4 regions of the Mesorhizobium sp. M7A.F.Ca.US.002.01.1.1 genome follow, and region 4 is predicted to be linked to each of the others. Evidence: predicted binding sites of a transcription regulator. Region 4 holds the regulator's gene; each other region holds the start of a gene.

Region 1 (4,228 bases), on a different contig from region 4:
GACCAGTTCGAGGCTGCCGCCGCCCAGATCGCCGGCGATGCCATCGGCCGGATGGAAACCGGAAATGACGCCGAGCGCGGAATAGTACGCTTCCTGACGACCGCTGATCACTCGGATCTCGGTCTTCAGCACATCCTCGGCGCGGTGGATGAAATCGGGGCCGTTGACCGCCTCGCGGGCCGCCGCGGTCGCCAGCACATACATCTGCTCGGCGCCGGCCTGGTCGGAAAGCGCACGAAAGCGGCGGAACTCTTCCATCGAGCGCGTTACCGCCTCGGGGTCGAGCTTGCCGGTCGAAACGATGCCGCGGCCGAGACCGGCCAGCATCTTTTCGTTGAACAGCATGGTCGGCGAGCGCGCCAGCCCCTCATAGACGACGAGACGGATCGAGTTCGATCCGATGTCGATGATGGACAGCGGTCGGCGGTCCTGCAGCCGGCCCTGAGAATCAGACAGCATCAGCCGGACGCTGCGGCGTTCTTCTTGCGGCGCTTGAACTGCGCGATGCGCTTGGGCGCATGCGACTTCAGCGCGTCACCCCGTCCCGACAGGCTCGGATTGGTCATGAAATATTCCTGCGCGTTGAACGGTTCCTCGCCCTCCTCCAGCACGACGCGCCGGGAGGTTCCATCAGCCAATACGTCGAAACTTTGCTGATTGTCCATAATGTTGCCCAGCATGATCTGGCCAAGGATCTGTTCATGCACAGTTGGATTGGTGATCGGCACCATGGTTTCGACGCGGCGGTCGAGATTACGCGGCATCAGGTCGGCCGAGGAGATGTAGACGATCGCCTCGTCCGACGGCACGCCGAAACCATTGCCGAAACAATAGATGCGGCTGTGCTCGAGAAAACGGCCGACGATCGATTTTACGCGGATGTTTTCCGACAGGCCCGGAACCTGCGGCCGCAGGCAGCAGATGCCGCGCACGACAAGGTCGATCTCGACGCCGGCGCGGCTGGCATCGTAGAGCGCGTCGATGATGATCGGATCGACGAGGGCGTTCATCTTCATCCAGATGCGCGCCGGTTTGCCTTGCACCGCGTAGGCAATCTCGTCGGCAATGTGCTTCAGGATGCGGCTTCTCAGCGTGAACGGCGAGATCGCCAACCGCATTTCGTCCGTCGGCTCGGCATAGCCGGTGATGAAATTGAACAGCTGGGCGACATCGCGGGCAATCGTCGGATCTGTGGTGAAGAAGGACAGGTCGGTGTAGATGCGTGCGGTGACCGGATGGTAGTTGCCGGTGCCGAGGTGCACGTAATTGCGCAGCTTGCCGTCCTCGCGCCGCACCACCAGCGACATTTTCGCATGTGTCTTCAGTTCGAGAAATCCGAACACCACCTGCACGCCGGCCCGCTCCAGGTCGCGCGCCCAGCGGATGTTGGCTTCCTCGTCGAAACGCGCCTTGAGCTCGACCAGCGCGGTGACCGACTTGCCGGCCTCGGCCGCGTCGACCAGCGCGCGCACGATCGGGCTGTCGTTGGAGGTGCGGTAAAGCGTCTGCTTGATCGCCACCACCTCCGGATCGGCCATTGCCTGGCGCAGGAACTGCACCACCACATCGAAGGATTCGTAAGGGTGATGGACGACGATGTCCTTCTCGCGGATGGCGGCGAAACAATCGCCGCCATGCTCGCGGATGCGCTCGGGAAAACGCGGATTGTAGGGCGTGAATTTCAGGTCGTCGCGGGGAACGGCGACGATCTCGGAAATCTGGCTGAGCGCCAATGGACCGGTCAAGACGCTGATGCGGCTGGACGACACGCCAAGCTCGCCGGCGACGAAATCGCGCAATTCGCCAGGCATCAGCCTGTCGAATTCGATGCGGATCACCGATCCGCGCCGACGCCGCTTCAGCGCCGTTTCGAACAGGCGCACGAGGTCCTCGGACTCCTCCTCGACCTCGATATCGCTGTCACGGATGATGCGGAACGTGCCGGAGCCCTTGACCTCGTAGCCGGGGAAGAGCTTGCCGATATAGAGGCCGACAGCCTCTTCCAGCGGGATGAAGCGGACATGATGCTTGCGGTCCGGCAGACGGATGAAGCGCTTCAGCGCCACCGGCAGGCGCAGCAGCGCGCTCATCTCCTCGCCGTTCTTGCGATGGCGCAATTGCAGCGCCATCGAGAAGCCGAGATTGGGGATGAACGGGAACGGATGCGCCGGGTCGATCGACAGCGGGGTCAGCACCGGGAAAACCTGTTCCTGGAAATGGTCTTCCAGCCAGATTTTCTCGTCCTTGGTCAGCGCATCGCGGGTGATGCTCTCGATGCCTTCCTTGTTGAGCAGCACGGTGAGCGCCGAAAGGCTCTTCTGCTGGTCTTCCTGCAGCCGCTCGACCTCACGCAGCAGCTGTTCGAGCTGCTGTTCGGGGGTGCGGCCGTCGGGGCTCTTCAGCGTGATGCCCTCGCGCACCTGGCCGGCAAGACCGGCGACTCGGACCATGAAGAACTCGTCGAGATTGGCGGCCGAGATCGACAGGAAGCGGACGCGCTCCAGCAGCGGATGAATGAGGTTCAGCGACTCCTCGAGAACGCGCCGGTTGAACTGCAGCCAGGAAAACTCGCGGTTGACAAACCGGTCCGGGTTGCCGCCTTCCGGGCGAGCCACCTCGACATCCACGAATTCGTTCTGCACCGGCTTCAGTTCGTTCATGATTCCCGCTCTTCCACACCCGCTCAAGCCGGCTAGCCAGTCACTCTAGCGACCCATGGTCCCTCCCGGAAACCGAAATCGGTTTTCGGGCCATGGGTTAACCGGCTTAACTTATCCTCTGACAGGCTTTTGCGACAGTTTGATTTCATCGAACTTGCAAAGAGGCCTGATATGATCCAGATGCAGACGAGACTGCGTTAAGGAGACGACGATGGCAGGCGGTTCCATTCCCCATTTTCAGAACGATGCGGGCTATCCGGCAATCGACATCGGCGTGAAGGAATTCATGTGCACGGGCGCCAATCCGCCTTTCGACCACCCGCATGTGTTTCTGGACATGGGCGACGACAATGAAAAAGTCTGTCCCTATTGCTCGACGCTCTACCGCTATTCGCCGAAGCTGAAGGCGACGGAAACGCTGCCGGCCGGATGCATCTACATCGAACAGGCCGCCTGAGACTTTCGCGACCAGCCCGATGAACGACACGCGTTCCCGGCAAATTGTCGTCGCCGGGGCCGGTGTCGCCGGATTGACCGCAGCCCTTGCATTCGCCTCGCGCGGCTACGCGGTTCGGGTGTTCGAACAGGCGCAGCGCCTGGAAGCTGCCGGCGCCGGCATCCAGCTCTCTCCAAACGCGACGCGCATCCTTCGCCAGCTTGGCGTGCTCGACCGGCTGCTGCCGGCAGCGGTGCGGCCGCAAGCCGTGGTGTTGAAGAAGGCCGCGACCTTGCGCGAACTGGCGCGCGTGCCGCTGGGGCAAGCCGCCGAAACCCGCTGGCAAGCACCCTATCTCGTCGCGCACAGGGCCGATCTGCAGAGCGCATTGACCGCGCGCGTTGCCGAGGTGCCGGATATCCATCTCACCACCGGCGCGCGCATCGGCGACGTTGCCTCCGGCCCGCATGGCATCACGGCGACGGCCGAGATCGACGGCAAGACCATCGAGGCGGAGGGCTTCCTGCTGGTCGGGGCCGATGGCGTCTGGTCATCGGTGCGCGCACTTGTCGATTCGGCCAAGGGCTCGCCAAGAAACCATTTCTCCGGCGAACTGGCCTGGCGCGCCACGGTCGCGGCCGGCAGCGCCGCCGGTCGGAGCTTTGCCGCCATCGGCGCCAGGGACTGCGTCACCACCTTCCTGCATCCTGGCTTCCATATGGTGGCCTATCCCGTCAGCAAGGGTGCGGCCTTCAATCTCGCGGCCTTCACCAGGGGCGACCGCATTGCCGAGGGCTGGTCCGGCAACGCCGACGCCGGGATCCTGACCCGAGCCCTGCGCGGCACCGCGACAGAACTTGCCCGTCTGGTCGAGCAGGCCGGCCCGTGGACCGCATGGCCGATCCACACTGTTGACCCGCAACAGCCCTGGACAACACCGAACGGCATCGCGCTGATCGGCGACGCCGCGCATGCGATGACCCCATTCGCAGCGCAAGGTGCGGCCATGGCGATCGAGGATGCGGCGACGCTTGCCGACATCATCGCCGACTTCCCTGCCGACCCCCTGGCCGCACTTGCCGTCTGGGAACAGTCACGGCGGCCGCGTGTCGCGCAGGTCACCCGACGCGGC
Region 2 (6,218 bases), on a different contig from region 4:
ACGAAGGGCAGATTGGCGCGACTGTCAGTGACGGCTTTGCTGGCTGTGGCCATGATCACGCTCCCACGGTCCCATAGACGAGCTTGTCCTGGCGAGCGCGCAGTTCGGCGATCTTGGAGCCCGCCGCGGGCGCTGCATTCGCATAGGTTATGAGTTCGCCCTTCTTGATCGGCGCGGTGACCGAGCCGCCCTGCAGCAGGCCGCAGGGAACGGCCTTGGCGGCGCGCGCCTCAGGCGTCGTCATGATCCAGGCGCGGTAGCAATATTCGCCGATCGCATCGAGCTTCTCGCCGGGCTTCATGTCCTTCTTGGCCACGGCGGCGACTTCGGCCACCGGCTTGGCCAGCGGCACCATGTCGGCCTTGCCGTAGAGCACGACGCGCGCGCAGGTCAGCGGCACCTCGAGCGAGGTCAGGTGATAGGGACGATGGAAAGTGAAATACGGGCCTTTGCCCATCTTCAGATCTTCCATGCGCTCGGAGATGCGCGGATGCGACATGTCGGCAACGACGAAGACGCCGGGCGCGACACCCTTGCCGATCGAATAGTCGACGACGCCGACCTTCGACAGAACGCCGCCATCCTTCTGCGGCACCAGCACCTTGGACAGTTCGCCAAGCGTCGCCGCCGGGCCATGCATGCCAGCCTTGTCTGGAACCAGGCCGGTGGCATTGGCGATTGCCGCCATCTCGACCATGGTCTTGGAGCCGTCGACGAATTCGACCAGCATGCGGACATTCATGTGCCGGCGCTTGGCTTCCTCCTCATAGTCCGGGGGAATGGCGTCGATGTTGAGCGGATTGTTCTTGCCCTTGCCGGCGGCAACGATCGGGTGACCCATGGCCGAGACGAACTCGATCAGCTCCATGCAGGAGGACGGCTCATCGCCGGCGCCCAGTGAATAGGTGACGCCGAGCCGGTCGGCCTCGCTTTTCAGATAGGCGCCGATGGTGACGTCGGCCTCGACATTCATCATCACCAGATGCTTGCCATGCTCCATGGCGCGCAGCCCGATCTCGGCGCCAACGGCGGGAACCCCGGTGGCATCGATGACGACGTCGATCAGATCATTGTTGATGACAAGGTCGGCGTCGTTGGTGACCGCCACCTTGCCGGCTTCCATCGCCGACGTCATAGCCGAAGCATTCGACACTTCGCGCGCATGCCCGGTTTCCTGGAAAGCGATATCGACGGCCTTGCTGGCAGCCGGCAGGTTCAGTTCGGAAATGGCGCCGATCTCGATGCCCGACATATGGGCGACACGAGTGACGATGTCGGTTCCCATCTCGCCCGAGCCGATCAGGCCGATGCGGATAGGCTTGCCCGACTTTGCGCGTTCCTCGAGATCGCGGGCAAGACCCGTCAACGAAACATTGGAAGCCATACCGCTCGTTCCTCCCATAATGCAGGCTTGTTCGATTGCCTGACGGGTATTGAACATCTGTATTTCTGTCAAGACTAATGTCCATATTCCCGTGCTTTTTCGGACACTTTCACCGTAGTCCGGCGGGACGAGAAAGAGGCTGGGAAACCCGATGCCGCGCAGTCGCCGTCAGTGCGCGGATGGGCATCGGTTGGGATCGTTCAGCTCAGCCAACGGCGCAGCCTGTTGCGCTGCCGTGCAATAGGCCGGCACATGCGACTGGCGGCATCTTGGCCCTCGCGGGAAGTCCTGCTCAGTGTCCCGCGAAGCCTGCCGGAGGCGGGCAACCCGCCGCGTCGATCGCAAAATCATGGAAATGCACGACCACGCCATCCGCATTGATTAAGATCACGGCATAGCCGGGTGCTTTTCTGCCAGCGGCACCAGCAGGCAAACGGAACGCTTGGATTACCCTCTACTGTGCCGTCCAGCCGCCATCCATCGGCAAGGTGGTGCCGGTGACCTGCCTGGCCGCGTCCGAACACAGGAACAGCGTCAGCGCGGCGAGCTCGTCGACGGTGACGAATTCCTTGGTCGGCTGGGCGGCGAGCAGCACATCGTGCTTGACCTGTTCCTCGGTCATGCCGCGCGCCTTCATCGTGTCGGGAATCTGCCTTTCGACCAGCGGCGTCCAGACATAGCCCGGCGCGATCGCATTGACGGTGACGCCGTCGAGCGCTGCTTCGAGCGCTACCGTCTTGGTGAGGCCCGCAATGCCGTGCTTGGCCGACACATAGGCCGACTTGAACGGCGAGGCGACCAGCGCATGCGCCGAGGCGGTGTTGATGATACGGCCCCATTTGCGCGCCTTCATGCCCGGCAGTGCCGCCTTGATGGCGTAGAACGCGGCGAGCAGATTGATGCGGATGATGGCTTCCCACATGTCATCGGGAAACTCCTCGATCGGCGCGACATGCTGGATGCCGGCATTGTTGACCAGGATATCGAGACTGCCGAAGGCAGCCTCGGCCTCATGCACCATGGCGCTGACCGCCGCGCCATCCATCATGTTGGCACCGGAATAGCGGCACTTGACGCCGAAATCCTTCTCGATGCCGGCGCGCTCCTGCTCGATGGCAGCCGCATCGCCAAGGCCGTTGATGGTGACATTGGCGCCTTCGGCGGCAAAGGCGCGGGCGATGGCCAGGCCGATGCCGCTGGTCGAGCCGGTGACGAGGGCGTTCTTCGAAGACAGGAAACCCATGATGATCTCGCAAGAGGTGGGAGGGAACGAACGGGGCCGCCTTTGTGCGCCGCACCATGACAGTGCCATAGCCATATGTCGGTGCGATTACAGGGTTGAGACGGCCGTCGACAGGCCTCTTGGGCGGCTGTCAGGCGGCTGACACGGCACTGTCATGGTGCCGTGCAACATAATCCGGAGCGCATTCGCGCAGTCATTCCTGAACCAAAATGGGGCTACAGCCTTGCAGATCGCCGATGTCGTGAAGCGCGCCTATGCGATGCCGCTGACCAACCCCTCCTTTCCGCCCGGGCCGTACCGTTTCTTCAACCGCGAATACGTCATCATCACCTACCGCACGACGCGCGAGGCGCTAGAGGCTGTCGTGCCGGAGCCGCTGGAGATCGACGAGCCGCTGGTCAAATACGAATTCATCCGCATGCCTGACTCGACCGGTTTCGGCGACTACACCGAGACCGGCCAGGTCATCCCGGTGCGCTACAAGGGCCAGCACGGCGCCTACGTCCATTCGATGTATCTCGACGACGACGCGCCGATCGCCGGCGGCCGCGAACTGTGGGGCTTTCCCAAGAAGCTTGCCAATCCCAAGATCGTGCATGAAGGCGAGGTCATCGTCGGCACGCTGCACTATGGCAGCGTTCTGTGCGCCACCGGCACGATGGGCTACAAGCACAAGAAAGCCGATCACGGCTCTGTCCTCGCTTCGCTGGCCGCGCCCAATTTCCTGATCAAGATCGTCCCGCATGTCGACGGCACGCCGCGCATCTGCGAACTGGTCCGCTACCACCTCACCGACATCACGCTGAAGGAAGCCTGGACAGCGCCCGCCGCACTCGATTTGCGGCCGCACGTCATGGCCGACGTGGCGCGGCTGCCGGTGCTCGACATCGTATCCGCCGTCCACTTCACCGCCGATCTGACGCTTGGGCTGGGCGAAGTGGTTCACGATTATCTCGCCGACCGCACCTGAGCTGCACAAGCCTTTCAGAGCCCAAACAGAAGTCGGAGACCAAAGCCGTGCTCGAACGCAATCGCAACAAGGAGGCCACCGCCACCATCGCGGAGATCTCGGCGCAGTATGACCGCGTCGCGCTGGTGTTTCAGGGAGGCGGCGCGCTCGGCGCCTACCAGGCTGGGGTGTACCAGGCATTGGCAGAGGCCGGCTGCGAGCCGAGCTGGCTTTCCGGCGTATCGATCGGCGCCATCAATGCGGCGATCATCGCCGGCAATGAGTCGAGCCGCCGGCTGCAGCGCCTCGAGCAATTCTGGCAGACGATTTCGGGTCGCAAGATCTGGGCCTATACGCCGGAAGGCGACATCTACCGTGATATCCGCAATCGCACCAGTTCGTGGATGACCATGGTCATGGGGCAGCCGGGCTTCTTCAAGCCGCGCAATCCTAACCCCTGGATGGAGCAGCCCGGCGCCGAGGGCGCCACCAGCTTCTACGACACGGCCGAGCTGAAGGAGACGCTGCAAAGCCTGATCGACTTCGACATCCTCAACGACGGCAAGAAGCGGTTGAGCGTCGGCGCGGTCAACGTCCGGACCGGCAACTTCGTCTATTTCGACACCGACAAGGTCCGCATCGAACCGGAGCACATCATGGCCAGCGGCGCGCTGCCGCCGGCGTTCCCGTCGATCCGCATCGAAGGCGAATATTACTGGGACGGGGGCATCGTCTCCAACACGCCGCTGCAATATCTGCTCGACCAGGAAGAGGACCGTTCCTCGCTGGTTTTCCAGGTCGACCTGTTCAGCGCGCGAGGCGTCCTGCCGCGCAGCATGCCGGACGTGCTGTCGCGCCACAAGGACATCATGTATTCGAGCCGCACACGGCAAAACACCGACAATTTCAAACGCATCCACGGTCTCAAGATGCGCCTGCTCGATGCACTGAAACGGGTGCCGAAGGAGTTGCGGACGCCGGCCGAGGAAGCGCTGATCGAGGACTATTCGGACGCCGGCACCGTCAACATCGTGCACCTGATCTATCAGCACAAGGGCTATGAGGGTCACGCCAAGGACTATGAGTTCTCAGGCACCTCGATGCGCGAGCATTGGGAGACAGGGTTGGAGGACACGCAGCGCACCTTGCGCCATCGTGAGTGGCTGACGATGCCGACCAATGTCGACGGTGTGGCCATCCATGACCTGCATCGCGAAGACCCGACGTAGCCAGGCCGGTTATGCTCAACGGTTCAGCGTTGTTGGCCAGGATTCGTTTGAACGGCCATCGCCAACGCTCGAGATTGGCCGACGCCTCCAAACTTCGTCATCCCTGGGCGAAGCAGGAGCGAAGCTCCGTCGCGGAGACCCTGGGATCCAGGCCGTGACCTTTGCCACGGAGTGCAGCGGAGCAGAATTCAGCACCGCGGCAACGCTCAGGAGTCGCGGCATGGATCCTATGGTCTGCGCCGCGTCGCTTCGCTCCCTGCTCCGCCTCAGGATGACGAAGCGAAAGGCGTTTCGGCCAATTTCCTAGGCAGGTTCCACGTCAACAGAAACGAATACGTCTTCGCCCCTTGAACGCAGTGCTCACTTAAAGAAAAAAGGCAGCGCCGGTCACCCGGCGCTGCCTTTTGTTCGGAAGCTTACGCTCGGCTCAGAACACCTGGCGGAAGATGATGAACAGCACGAAGGCCAGCGTGATCGAGCACGGCAGCGTCAGCACCCAGGCAAGCAGCAGATTGCGCACCGTCGCCCATTGCAGCCCCGAACCGTTCGCCGCCATCGTTCCGGCAACGCCCGACGACAGCACATGGGTCGTCGACACCGGCAATCCCAGCCGATCGGCCATGCCGATGGTCACCATCGCCACGAGTTCGGCCGCCGCACCCTGGCCGTAGGTCAGATGGCTCTTGCCGATCTTCTCGCCGACCGTGACGACGATGCGTTTCCAGCCGACCATGGTGCCGAGGCCGAGCGCCAGCGCGACGGCGACCTTCACCCAGATCGGGATGAACTTCGTCGCGTTGTCGACGGCCTTGTGATAGTCGGTGACCGCTTTCAGATCGGTCGCCTCCATCGGCAGCAGCTGCTTCTTGTCGATCAGCTTGAGCGCTTCGCCGATCAAATAGATGTCGTTGCGGGCGTTGCTGACCAGATCGGTCGGCACCGTCTCGACCGAGGCATAGGGCTGCAGGCCAGCCGTCGTGTTGTGGATGTAGGTCTGCAGCGCAACCGTCGTCTGGTCGTTCCAGGTCCTGGTGCGCACGGCATCCTGGACGGCGGCCTTGGCATCGGTGACGGTGACCCCGGGCTTGGCATATTTGCCCAGCGCCGTTTCGACGCTGACCGAGGCAGACTTGTAGGCTTCGAGATAGTTGATGTCGGGGGTGCGGTTCAGCGCATAGGCCGTCGGCACGACGCCGATCAGGATCAGCATGATCAGGCCCATGCCCTTCTGTCCGTCATTGGAGCCATGCGCAAAGCTGACGCCGGTGCAGGTGAAGATGAGCAGGCCACGGATCCACCATGGCGGCGGCGTGTTGCCTTTCGGCGCCTCGTAGAGCGCCGGATTGCGCACCAGCAGCTTCATTACATAGAGCAGTATCGCCGCGGCGAAGAAGCCGATGATCGGCGACACCA
Region 3 (6,218 bases), on a different contig from region 4:
TCGCGGCATTGCCACGCGTAACCGCATTGTCGAGCGCCTGCTGCGCGGTCTGCTGGCCGGCGAGCATCTTCTCGAACTCCTCGTTCTGGATATCGCGCACCTGCGGCAGATTCGGCAGACGTACGCCCTTGGAATTGTCGGTCGGCGTCTTACCCGTCATCTGCAGGATCGGGGTCTCGCGGCCGACATTCTTGTCATAGAAACCGGACTTCTTGGTCGCTTCATAAGCCGCCAGCGTTACCGGCAGATAACCCGACTTCTGGTGCAGGTATTCTTGCACCTCGGTCTTCGACAGGTAGGCGAAGAAGGCCGCGACGCCCTTGTATTCCTCATCGGATTTGTCCGCGAAAACCCACAAGCTGGCGCCACCCGGCGTCGTGTTCTGCGGCGCACCCTTGGCGTCGCTGTCATACGGCAATTGGCCAATGCCGTAATTCATGCCGGACTTGACGATATCGCCAAGCCCGCCGGACGATTCGGTCATGATCCCGCATTCGCCCGCAAGGAAGATCTGCTTGGCTTCGGAGGTGCGGCCGCCATATTTGAAGGTGCCGTCCTTGGCGAGGTCCGCCAGCGCCTGGAAATGGTTGACGAAAATCGGCGCGTTGATCTTGAGCTCGACATCGCCGCCGGCCAGACCGTTCTGCTGGGTGGCCCATGACACGTCATTCCAGGCCGCGAAATTCTCCAGATGTATCCAGGTCAGCCAGGTCGAGGTGTAGCCGCAGGCGGCCGCGCCGCTCGCCTTGATCTTCTTGGCGTCTTCCCACACTTCATTCCAGGTCTTGGGTGGGCTATCGACGTCGAGACCAGCCTTCTTGAAGATATCCTTGTTGTAATAAAGGATCGGCGAGGAGGAGTTGTAGGGGAAGGAGAGCATGGTGCCGTCCGGCTTCGAATAATAGCCGACTATGCCTGGCAGATACTGGCTCTTGTCGAAGGTCATTCCAGCGCTGGTCAACACATCGGCTGCGGGCTTGATGGCACCTTCGGCCGCCATCATCACGCCGGTGCCGACGTCGAACACCTGGATGATGTCTGGCGCCTGGCCCGCGCGGTAGGCGGCAATGCCGGCATTCAGCGTCTCGGGATACGTGCCTTTGAACACCGGAACGAGCTCATAGTCGCTCTGGCTGGCATTGAAATCTTTGGAGATCTTGTCGACGACTTCGGCATTGGCGCCAGTCATGGCGTGCCACCAACTGATCTGCGTGACGGCAAAAGCGGAGGTTGAGGAAAGCATCATAAAGGTAGCGGCAACACCGGCCGCGAAGCCGAAGGACTTCATGTTTCATCTCCCGTTTGTCATTGGCGAAAGGGGGCACTCCCGCGAAGGCAATATGTGTCGCTCATGACAATCAGACAACGGTTTTGTTGCAGATCGACGAACTTCACCCTTTACCTGACGCAACGCTCGCCTCCGCTTGGAGGCATGGAGAGCGATACGGTTAGCCGGCTTAGCGCGACGACAAGCGCGCCAGGAAGCACCGTCGGGACTGTCAAGCTGGCTTTCGGCGTGTCAGCCCTGATTGCAGCCGCAGCAACCCGAAGAGACACGCCAAGGTTGCAGCCGACTTTATCGATCCCTCAACGGCAACGCGCTACTCGATACTGCTGCCCTGTTTATTTCCAAAGCTCAGGTGAAATAAATGCTGACGGTCTACAATTGTATCGTCAACGAACACGATCTGAGACTGGTCGCACTCGCCGCGCTGATCTGCGGAATTTCCTGCTTCTCTGCTGTCAACCTGCTTCAGCACATAAGCCGTTCCACAGATCGGAACCGGCTTGCCTGGCTGATGATCGCGGCCACTTCGACCGGCTTTGGCATCTGGGCAACGCACTTCATCGCCATGCTCGCATTCACACCGGGCATACCCAGTGCTTATGATCCGGCACTCTCCGTGCTTTCGCTCGCTGCTTCGGTCACTTTGACGGCAGCCGGCATGTGGATCGCCACCTTGCGGGATGAGTTCGACTATCATCTCGTCGGCGGCGCCGTGCTGGGCGGCGGTATCGCAGCCATGCACTACATCGGCATGGCGGCGTTCGAGGTTCAGGGCCGTATCGAGTGGAACCTGTTGCTTGTCGCCGTTTCCCTGCTGGCCGGCGTAACGCTCGCGGCGCTGGCGCTGCGTGTCGTGCAGCGCCGCCCCTCCTTGAAGGCGACATCCGGCGGCGCGGTGCTGCTGACGCTGGCGATCTGCACTCTGCATTTCATCGGTATGGGTGCCGTCTCCATCTTCCCCGATCCCTCGATCGTCATATCCGAATACACGATCGAGCCGACCTCGCAGGCTTTCGCCGCCGCCGCCGCCACACTGGTGATCCTGGTTCTGTCGGCATCGGCGCTGTGGATCGATTTGCGCTTCCGTCGCCAGAAGCTCGAGGTCGACCGCATGCACGGCCTGGCCAATGCCGCCGTGGAGGGGCTGATCGTCTGCGACGGCAACCGCATCATCAGTGCCAATGACAGCATTGCGGCACTGACGGGCATCGCAACAGCGACGCTGAACGGAATGCAGCTTGGCGATCTCTTCGGATCCGATATGTCGGGCTTCGGCGAACAGCCGCAGGAGGCCGAATTGAGCGGTCGCGATGGCACGAGCATTCCTGTCGAGCTGATCGCCAGGAGCATCGACTACTGTGGCAAACCGCACAACGTGGTCGCGGTCCGCGATATTCGCGAGCGCAAGAAGGCGGAACAGGAGATCCTGCGGCTTGCCCATTTCGATCCCTTGACCGGACTGGCCAATCGCCGCAGCTTTTCCGGCCGGCTGGAGACGGAAATCGCTGCGATGGGCCGGACCAGGAAAGGCGGCCAGCTTGCGCTTCTGCTGCTTGATCTCGACCGGTTCAAGGAGGTCAACGACCTGTATGGGCACGGCGCGGGCGACGCCATGCTGCAGAAGGTTGCGCAGTGCGCGACCGGTATCCTTCGTCCAGGGCAGATGGTGGCGCGGCTGGGCGGCGATGAGTTCGCCATCATCGCGCCGAACCTGGCCGACCCGTTGGAGGCGGGCCGTATCGCCAACGCGGTGCTGACCGCCATGCGCGAGGAAAACCGGCTCTCGGTCGGCGGCGGCCTTGTGTCGGCAAGCATCGGCATTGCGGTGTATCCGTCGGATGCCGAAAACCAGGCCAGCCTGATAAGCCACGCCGATACGGCACTCTACCGGGCCAAGACCGAAGGCAAGGACACTTACCGTTATTTCGAAGCATCGATGGGGGCCGAGGCCCGCGACAAGCGCGTCATGGAGCACGAACTGCGCCAGGCGGTCGCACGCCAGGAGTTCTATCTCGTCTACCAGCCGCAGAAAGAGATCAGCAGCGGAAAGATGGTCGGCTTCGAAGCGTTGGTCCGCTGGCGGCATCCGACGCGCGGCGACGTGTCGCCGGCCATATTCATCCCGGTGGCCGAAGACAGCGGCGCCATTGGCCAGATTGGCGAATGGGTGCTGACGGCTGCCTGCGAGGAAGCCGCCCGCTGGGAAAATCCGCTGACAGTGGCCGTCAACGTTTCGGCGGTGCAGCTCCACAACACGAATTTCAGCCGCAAGGTCCACGAAACATTGCTGAATTCCGGCCTGGCGCCCGGCAGGCTCGAGCTTGAGATCACCGAGACGGCGCTTGTCAAGGACATGCCGCGGGCGCTGGCCACCTTGCGGCAGGTCAAGGCGCTGGGCGTGCGCGTGGCCATGGACGATTTTGGAACCGGCTATTCCTCGCTCTCCAACCTCCGCGCCTTCCCCTTCGACAAGATCAAGATCGATGGCTCCTTCATCAAGTCGGTCGACAAGAACGGCCAGGTCGCGGCGATCGTGCGCGCCGTCCTGGGACTTGGACGCGGTCTCGGCCTGCCGGTTCTGGCGGAGGGGGTCGAGACGCTCGGCGAACTGAAATTCCTGGACGCCGAAGCCTGCGAGATCGGCCAGGGCTATTATATCGGCAGGCCAGCTCTCATCGAAGAATTCGGCGATCTGACCGGTGTCGTCGCACCCGCTGTCGGCAGCAAACCCGCTACCTTGCGCGACAGAAGCGTTCTGGCCTTCGCACCGGCACCTGCGCTAGCCACACGCTAGACTAGAGGCTCTCGGGCTTGAGTGCCGTCTCGACCAGCCGCCTGGCGTCCGGCCCCGACCATTCGGCCGGGCCGTTCATATGGGCGATCAGGCAGCCCTCGCCGTCGACCAGCATGGTGACAGGAAGGCCTAGCGCCAGGCCGCGCTTCTTGAGGTCGTTGAACAGCGCCATCGTCGAATCCCGGTAATAGCCAAGCGTCGCGACGCCGGTATCGCTGAGGAACTTCTTCGGCTTCACATCGTCGCCGGCATCGACATTGACGGCGATCACTTGAAAGGCGTCGCTGCCCTTTTCCTTCTGCAGCGCATCAAGCGCCGGCATTTCGGCACGGCACGGCGCGCACCATGTCGCCCACAGATTGAGCAGCACCGTCTTGCCGGCATGATCGGCAATCGTCATCGGCTTGCCGTCCGGACCGTTGAAGGCAAGGCTCTTCAGGGATTGTGGCGGATCGGCCGGCAAAAGTGCCGCGACCTCACCGGTGGCCGAAGCCGCGACCTTCTTGGCGCGGTCGCTCTTGGCCGCGCAGGCCACGTCGTCCTTGCTCTCACCCACGGCAGCTTGTGCCGGTGCATTGTTGCCAGACCGGCTCTCGCTGACATATACCGCGACCGCGCCCGCCAGCGCGCCCGCCACCAAGGCGGCGAGGATCAGGCGCGGGGCCGGGAAGAATCTACTACCGTCTGCCATTTTCTCAAAACTGCTCCGAAGCACGGGTTATAGCCATGAGCGACAAGAAAACCAGCAACCAGATGTGGGGCGGACGTTTTGCCTCGGGTCCGGCCGCCATCATGGAAGCGATCAACGCGTCTATCTCCTTCGACCGCAAACTCTATGCGCAGGACATCAAAGGCTCGATCGCCCATAGCGAGATGCTGGCGCAAACGGGCATTATTTCGGCGGCCGATCAAGAAAAAATCGCTGACGGGCTGAACACGATCCTGAGAGAGATCGAGGCGGGCAGCTTCGAGTTCTCGACGCGGCTCGAAGACATCCACATGAACATCGAGGCGCGCCTTGCCGATCTGATCGGTCCGGCGGCCGGCCGCCTGCACACCGCCCGCTCGCGCAACGATCAGGTCGCGGTCGATTTGCGGCTCTGGGTCAAGGAGGAGTGCTTTCGCGTCGCCGAGGCGTTGAAGGGGTTGATTGAGGCGTTGCTGGAGCGGGCCGAGGAGCATGCGGCGACCGTGATGCCGGGCTTCACCCATATGCAGGCGGCCCAGCCGGTGACCTTCGGCCATCACTGCATGGCCTATGTCGAGATGTTTTCGCGCGACCTGTCGCGCGTGCGCGATGCCATCGAACGGATGGATGAAAGCCCGCTCGGTGCCGCCGCACTTGCCGGCACAAGCTTCCCGATCGACCGCCACCGGACCGCCAAGGGGCTCGGCTTCCGCGAGCCGATGCGCAATTCGCTCGACAGCGTCTCGGATCGCGATTTCGCGCTCGAGTTCCTCGCTCTTGCCGCGATCTGCGCCACGCATCTGTCGCGGCTGGCCGAAGAGATCATCATCTGGTCGACGCCGCAATTCGGCTTCGTCAGGCTGTCGGACTCGTTTTCCACCGGCTCGTCGATCATGCCGCAGAAGAAGAATCCCGATGCCGCCGAACTGGTGCGCGGCAAGACCGGCCGCGTCACCGGCCATCTGGTCGGCCTGCTGACGGTGATGAAGGGCATGCCTTTGACCTATGGCAAGGACATGCAGGAAGACAAGGAATCGGTATTCGACGCCGCCGAGACGCTCGACCTGATGCTGGCGGCGATGACCGGCATGGTCTCGGACATGACGGTCAACGCAGCCGCGATGAAGAAGGCCGCCGGCTCCGGCCACGCGACAGCAACCGACCTTGCCGACTGGCTGGTGCGCACGCTCGGCCTGCCGTTCCGAGAGGCGCATCATGTCACCGGCCGGGCGGTGGCGCTGGCCGAAGACAAGAAGGTGGGGCTGGAGAAGCTTTCGCTGGAGGATCTGCAGTCGATCGATCCCGGCATCACGGCCGACATATTCTCAGTGCTGGCGGTGCAGAACTCGGTCAAGAGCCGCACCAGTTTCGGCGGCACCGCGCCGTCGGAAGTGAGGAAGCAGATCCGCGCCTGGAAAAAGCGACTGGCGAAAGCGTAATGCCGGATG
Region 4 (6,218 bases):
GATCTGGCCCGAATCGCGCTTGTAGGCGCCGGACAGGATCTTGATCAATGTCGACTTGCCGGCGCCATTATGGCCGAGCAGCGCCACGACCTCGCCGGGGAAAAGATCGATCGAGGCGTCGTCGACGGCGCGGATGCCGCCAAACGCGATCGAGATGTTCCTCATGTCGATCAGCGCGGTGGCTGCAGGAGCAGTCTTGTCAGTCATGGCATGCCCTCCTAGACGCGCTTGCGATAGACGGTGTCGAGCCACACGGCGATCACCAGTACGGCGCCGACGACGATGCTCTGCAGCGGCGAGTCGACACCAAGCAGCACCATGCCGGACTGCAGCGACTGCATCAGCAGGGCGCCGAGCATGGCGCCGATGATCGTTCCCGACCCGCCGGCTAGCGATGTGCCACCGATCACGGCGGCTGCAATGACGAGCAGCTCGTCGAGCGTTCCAAGCACGTTGGTGGCCGAATTCTGCCGGGCCGAGGAGATCGCCGCGGCAATCGTGGCCAGCACGCCCATGATCATGAACACCTTCATGGTGATCCAGCGCGTGTTGATGCCGGCGAGATTGGCCGCCTCGGGATTGCCGCCGATGGCGAAGACATAGCGGCCGAAACGGGTGCGGTTGGTGATGAAGGTCATGACCAGCCCGACGGCGACCGCCATCAGCACCGGTATGGCGATACCGTGGGCGATGAACAGGCCGCCTTCGGGAACGGTGATGTTGTTGGCGGCCGCATATCTGTTCACGATGCCGATCGGCCAGGGGTAGGAGTTGGCGAGCCAGACCGCACCCATGATGGCGCCGCAGGTGACGACACCGAGCAGCGCCTCGGCCCAGATCGGACGTAGCGGAAAACGGAAACGCTTGCGCTGCACCCGCCCGTTGAACAGCCCAAACACCACGGCGAGGCAGGCGACGATCCCGACAACCCAGCTCCAGGTTGCGCCGATCGATCCCGCCGGCCCGCCGCCCATCAGCTGAAAGGTGGCGTTAAGCGGCGCCACGGTCTGGCCTGATGTGACCCACCAGGCAGCACCGCGCCAGACCAGCAGGCCGCCCAGCGTCACGATAAAGGCGGGCACTTCGAGATAGGCGATGACGAAGCCTTGAAAGGCGCCGATCAACAGGCCGAGCGCCAGGCCGATGACCAGCGCCAGGACCCAGATCCACGGATTGCCGAGTTCGAGCCCGACAAAACGCACCAGGAAATGCACCTGGGCAAATCCCATCACCATGCCGATCAGGCCCTCGGCGGAACCGACCGACAGGTCGATGTTGCGCATGACGATGACCAGCACCATGCCGCAGGCCATGATGGCGACCGCGGATGTCTGCACCGACAGGTTCCACAGATTGCGCGGCGTGAGAAAGGTGCGGCTGTCGAAATCGAGCGGGTTGACGCCGAGGCGCAGGCTGGAAATGACATGCAGCCCAATCCAGATGACCAGCAGCGCGCCGATCATGCCGAGCATCCGGGTGTCGATCTCGGTCGCCTTCAGGAACCGGGCGACGGCGCCGAGTTCCGACGCGCGCGCCGTATCGGCCTGCGGGTTGGACGTCGTGTCGGTCATGATTTCCTCCCACCGGCTGGCCGTCTGACGCGCATGCCGGAGCCCAGCCTAGAAGCTATCCGCATGATGCGGAAACACAATTCTTTGAGAAAACGCCGCGGCTTTTGGGCCGCGGCGTTCAGATATTTCGAAGTGGTCCGGATCAGTTACAGGCCGCGACGGTGCCGGCAGCGACACCCGCGCAGACTTCGTCCTTCTTGATCCAGCCAGCGTCGATGACGACGTTGAGATTGTCCTTGGTGATGGCAACCGGAGTCAGGAACAGCGACTTGACGGTGTTGCCGCCCGGCGTCGTGAAGTCCTTGGCGCCGGCGATGTCGCTCGTCTTCTTGCCGTCGGCCAGTTGCGAGGCGATCTCGGCGGCATTCTTGCCGAGCTCGCGCGCGTCCTTCCACACCGACACGGTTTGCGTGCCCAGGGCGATGCGGTTCAGCGCGGCGTGGTCGCCGTCCTGCCCCGAGACCGGCACGGTGCCGGCCAAGCCTTGAGCCGTCAGCGCCGCGACGACGCCACCGGCAGTGCCGTCATTGGCCGCGACCACCGCGTCGACCTTGTTGTCGTTGGCGGTCAGGAACTGTTCCATGTTCTTCTGGGCGTTGGCGGGCAGCCAGCCATCCGTGTAGGCTTCGCCGACATTCTTGATCTTGCCGCTGTCAATGGCTTCCTTGAGCACTTCCATCGAGCCCGAGAACAGGAAGTCGGCATTGGGATCGGCACCGGAGCCCTTGATGAAGACGTAGTTGCCTTCCGGCTTGACCTTGAACACTTCGCGGGCCTGCATGCGGCCGACTTCCTTGTTGTCGAAGGTCAGATAGAAAACGTCCTTGTTCTCGATCAACCGGTCATAGCCGACGACCGGAATGCCTTCGTCCAGCGCCTTCTGCACGGCCGGGCCGATGGCCGAAGCATCCTGCGCCAGGATGATCAGGGAATTGGCGCCCTGCGAGATCAGGCTTTCGACGTCGGTAAGCTGCTTGCCGGGATTGGACTGCGCATCGGCGGAGATGTACTTGTCGCCGGCGGCCTCGATCGCCGTCTTCATGGCGGCCTCGTCGGTCTTCCAGCGTTCCTCCTGGAAATTGGACCACGAAACGCCGACGACCTTGTCCTTCGCCTGCGCGACAGACGCGAGCGTCAGCGACATGGCGGCACCCGCCAGGATGGCGGCTGTGAATCTTTTCATATTATCCTCCCTGCGCCGCGTATGGCGCGACCAAACTGGCCCGAGGGCCGGCACAGAGGCCCTATTTTTTCGAGCCTCGAAAAAATACTGGGCCAACGCCCGAACGCTGTCAACATCGATTCTGATGGATTTTGATGTCGTCTCGAATTTTTTTCGGGCCTCGGAATAAATAAATGACACGGCGCGCGGCTTCTGCCAGTATTTGACCGCGTCACCGACAGCGTTCCAGGGCAGGAAGAACCGCGGCGACCGGGAGGATATGAAAGAGCATGTCGGTCGGAATCCGCCACGACGATTTGCGCCGCCGCAACCGCGCGATGGTGATCGCCGCGGTGCGCCGCGCCGGACAGCCGTCGCGCACCGAGATCGCCGCAACCACAAGCCTCAGCCATTCGACGATCTCGGCGATCTCATCCGACCTGATCGTCGAAGGCATCCTGACCGAAAGCAAGCCGAGCGAGGCCGGCTCGCTCAAACGCGGCCGTCCGCAGGTCGGCCTCAGCCTCAATCCGGAAGCGGCCGCGGTAATGACCGTGGTGCTGTCGCTGAACTTCCTCTCGGTCGCCGTCATCGACTATGCCGGCCAGGTAATATCCGAGGAACAGCGTCGGCTCGACACGCTGACGATGTCGCGCGACTCGCTGATCGGTGAGTGCACGGCAATCGTGCGGCGCCGCCTGGAAGATCCCGACCTGGACGTGCGCAGCATCGCTCGTATCGCGCTGGCCGTCCAGGGCATCACCGACACCCGTGCCCGCGCCATGCTGTGGTCGCCGATCACGCCGCACACCGACATCGCCTTCGCCGACATATTCGAAGAGGAGTTCGGCGTCCCCGCCATTATGGAGAACGACTGCAACATGATGGCGGTGGCGCTGCGCTGGCGCGATCCCGATCGTTACCGCGACGATTTCATCGCTATCCTTTTGTCGCACGGCATCGGCATGGGGCTGGTGCTGAAGGGCGAATTGTTCACCGGCACCCATTCCTCGGGCGGCGAATTCGGCCACATGATTCATCGGCCGAACGGGGCGCTGTGTCGCTGCGGACGGCGCGGCTGCGTCGAAGCCTATGCCGGCAATTATGCCATCTGGCGCAACGCGCGGCAGATGGGCGAGGATGCAGAACCCGTCGCCGATGTCAGCGACGCCGACATGCGCGCCCTGGCTGCCGCCGCCCGCGAGAGGGACGGACCGGAGCGGGAAGCCTACCGCAAGGCTGGCGAAGCGCTCGGCTACGGCCTCGGCAGCCTGTTCGCGCTGATCGATCCGGCCCCCGTCGCCATGGTCGGCGTCAGCGCCGCCGCCTTCGACCTGATCGAGCCGGCATTGCGGCAAGCGATTGCCCAGACCGCCGGCGGCCAGCATTCCAAGTCGATTTCCTTCGACACCGAGCCGAACGAACTGCCGCTGATCCGCGAAGGCTGCGCCATGCGGGCGCTGATCTTCGTCGATCAGGAGATTTTTGCGCCGGGCGTGCAGGCGAGATCCGGTCTCGGCGGCAAGAACGTGGCGTGAGTTCAAACGAGGGAGTTCAGTCCTCGCGAATGGCGTAACCCGCCCCACGGATGGTGCGGATGACATCGGGCATACGGCCGTTGTTGACCGCCTTGCGCAGCCGGCCGACATGCACATCGACCGTGCGTTCGTCGATGTAGATCGTCTCGCCCCAGACATTGTCGAGCAGTTGGCTGCGCGAGAACACGCGGCCTGGATGGCGCATCATGAATTCAAGCAGGCGGAATTCCGTCGGCCCGAGCCGGATTTCGCTCTTCTTGCGATAGACACGGTGCGATTCGCGATCGAGCACGATATCGCCGACCTTGAGCACGCTGGACAGCACTTCCGGCTTGGCCCGGCGCAGCAGCGCCTTGACCCTGGCCATGAACTCCGGCGTCGAGAAAGGCTTGACCAGATAGTCGTCGGCACCGGTCGAGAGGCCGCGCACGCGGTCGCTTTCCTCGCCTCGCGCGGTCAGCATGATGATCGGCAGCCGCTCGGTCTCGGGACGCATCCTTAGCCGGCGGCAGAGTTCGATACCGGAAACCGCAGGCACCATCCAGTCGAGCACCAGAAGGTCTGGAACGTTCTCCTGCAGCCGGATTTCGGCCTCGTCGCCGCGCGTCACCACCTCGACCTGGTAACCTTCGGATTCGAGATTGTAGCGGAGCAGCACGCCTAGCGGCTCCTCATCCTCCACCACCATGATGCGTGGCGCGATCATCGGCTGGTCACCCCTGTCATGCCGCTGGCGCGGACATTGCCGTCTCGTCCTGCTTCGGACGATTGGCTGGCAACTGCGTGCCGGTCAAAACATAATAGGCATTTTCGGCGATGTTGGTCACGTGGTCGCCGATCCGCTCGAGGTTCTTGGCGCAAAACAACAGGTGCGTGCACGCCGTGATGTTGCGCGGATCTTCCATCATGTAGGTCAGCAGTTCGCGGAACACCGATGTGTATTTGACGTCGATGCGTTCATCATTGTTTCTGAGCGTGGCAAGCGCTGCCGCGTCAGCGGCGGCATACTCGTCGACGACCCCCTGCACCTGGATCAGCACCAGCTGCGCCATCGCGTCGATCGAATGCGAAAGGTCGTGCGGCGTGACGCTCAGCCCGACAGTGCCGACGCGCTTGGCGATGTTCTTGGCAAGGTCACCGATGCGCTCGAGGTCGCCGGCCATGCGGATCGAACCGACTACCGCACGCAGATCGTTGGCCATTGGCTGGCGCTTGGCGATCAGCGTGATAGCACGATCGTCCAGCTCGCGCTGGCGTGCATCCATGATGGCGTCGTCGGAAACCACCCGCTGCGCCAGCGCATTGTCCGAATTGAGCAAAGCCCTGGTCGAGCCACCGACCATCGAGCGGGCGAGATCGCCCATGTCGCGGATCAGCTGGCTGATCTGCTCCAGATCCTCATCGAAAGATGCGACGGTATGTTCACCCATGATCTTCGTCCCTCATATGCCAGAGATCAGCCGAACCGGCCGGTGATGTAGTCCTGGGTGCGTTTGTCGTCGGGGGTGGTGAACATCTTGTCGGTGGCGCCCTCCTCGACCAGATAGCCAAGATGAAACATCGCGGTGCGCTGCGACACGCGCGCTGCCTGCTGCATCGAATGGGTGACGATGACGATCGTATAGTTCTGACGCAGTTCGTCGATAAGTTCCTCGACGCGAGCGGTGGCGATCGGGTCGAGCGCCGAACACGGTTCGTCCATCAGGATCACCTCGGGTGACACGGCGATGGCGCGTGCAATGCACAGGCGCTGCTGCTGGCCACCGGAAAGACCCGTGCCAGGTTCCTGCAAACGGTCCTTGACCTCGTTCCAGATCGCCGCCTTCTTCAGGCTGGACTCGACGATCTGATCCATGTCGGCCTTGCGCTTGGCCAATCCGTGGATGCGCGGACCATAGGCGACGTTCTCGTAGATCGACTTTGGGAACGGATTGGGTTTCTGGAACA

The links. Region 4 encodes PhoB, which activates phosphate uptake and scavenging genes when phosphate is short. Its sites were predicted from a motif close to TGTCATNNANCTGTCAT; they were not measured.
Region 1: a site for PhoB is predicted at 2,792-2,808, ahead of EN932_RS18005 (RNA degradosome polyphosphate kinase). Genes of this name have one in related genera too.
Region 2: a site for PhoB is predicted at 2,703-2,719, ahead of EN932_RS10360 (acetoacetate decarboxylase). Genes of this name have one in related genera too.
Region 3: a site for PhoB is predicted at 1,352-1,368, ahead of ugpB (sn-glycerol-3-phosphate ABC transporter substrate-binding protein UgpB). Genes of this name have one in related genera too.

The regions. Positions count from the first base shown of each region.
Region 1 covers NZ_RZQE01000175.1:247-4,474, forward strand. Annotated here, with positions in the region: partial or broken gene EN932_RS18000 (Ppx/GppA family phosphatase) at 1-459, opposite strand, end outside; gene EN932_RS18005 (RNA degradosome polyphosphate kinase) at 459-2,660, opposite strand; gene EN932_RS18010 (zinc-finger domain-containing protein) at 2,872-3,117, shown strand; gene EN932_RS18015 (FAD-dependent monooxygenase) at 3,137-4,228, shown strand, end outside.
Region 2 covers NZ_RZQE01000071.1:10,096-16,313, reverse strand. Annotated here, with positions in the region: gene EN932_RS10375 (thiamine pyrophosphate-dependent dehydrogenase E1 component subunit alpha) at 1-53, opposite strand, end outside; gene EN932_RS10370 (NAD(P)H-dependent oxidoreductase) at 56-1,384, opposite strand; gene EN932_RS10365 (3-hydroxybutyrate dehydrogenase) at 1,839-2,627, opposite strand; gene EN932_RS10360 (acetoacetate decarboxylase) at 2,851-3,597, shown strand; gene EN932_RS10355 (patatin-like phospholipase family protein) at 3,645-4,805, shown strand; gene EN932_RS10350 (inorganic phosphate transporter) at 5,233-6,218, opposite strand, start outside.
Region 3 covers NZ_RZQE01000054.1:12,551-18,768, forward strand. Annotated here, with positions in the region: gene ugpB (sn-glycerol-3-phosphate ABC transporter substrate-binding protein UgpB) at 1-1,288, opposite strand, end outside; gene EN932_RS08735 (EAL domain-containing protein) at 1,650-4,082, shown strand; gene EN932_RS08740 (TlpA disulfide reductase family protein) at 4,084-4,773, opposite strand; gene argH (argininosuccinate lyase) at 4,809-6,209, shown strand.
Region 4 covers NZ_RZQE01000027.1:743-6,960, reverse strand. Annotated here, with positions in the region: gene EN932_RS05445 (ATP-binding cassette domain-containing protein) at 1-207, opposite strand, end outside; gene EN932_RS05440 (sugar ABC transporter permease) at 219-1,571, opposite strand; gene xylF (D-xylose ABC transporter substrate-binding protein) at 1,714-2,754, opposite strand; gene EN932_RS05430 (ROK family protein) at 3,024-4,271, shown strand; gene phoB (phosphate regulon transcriptional regulator PhoB) at 4,288-4,977, opposite strand; gene phoU (phosphate signaling complex protein PhoU) at 4,994-5,701, opposite strand; gene pstB (phosphate ABC transporter ATP-binding protein PstB) at 5,728-6,218, opposite strand, start outside.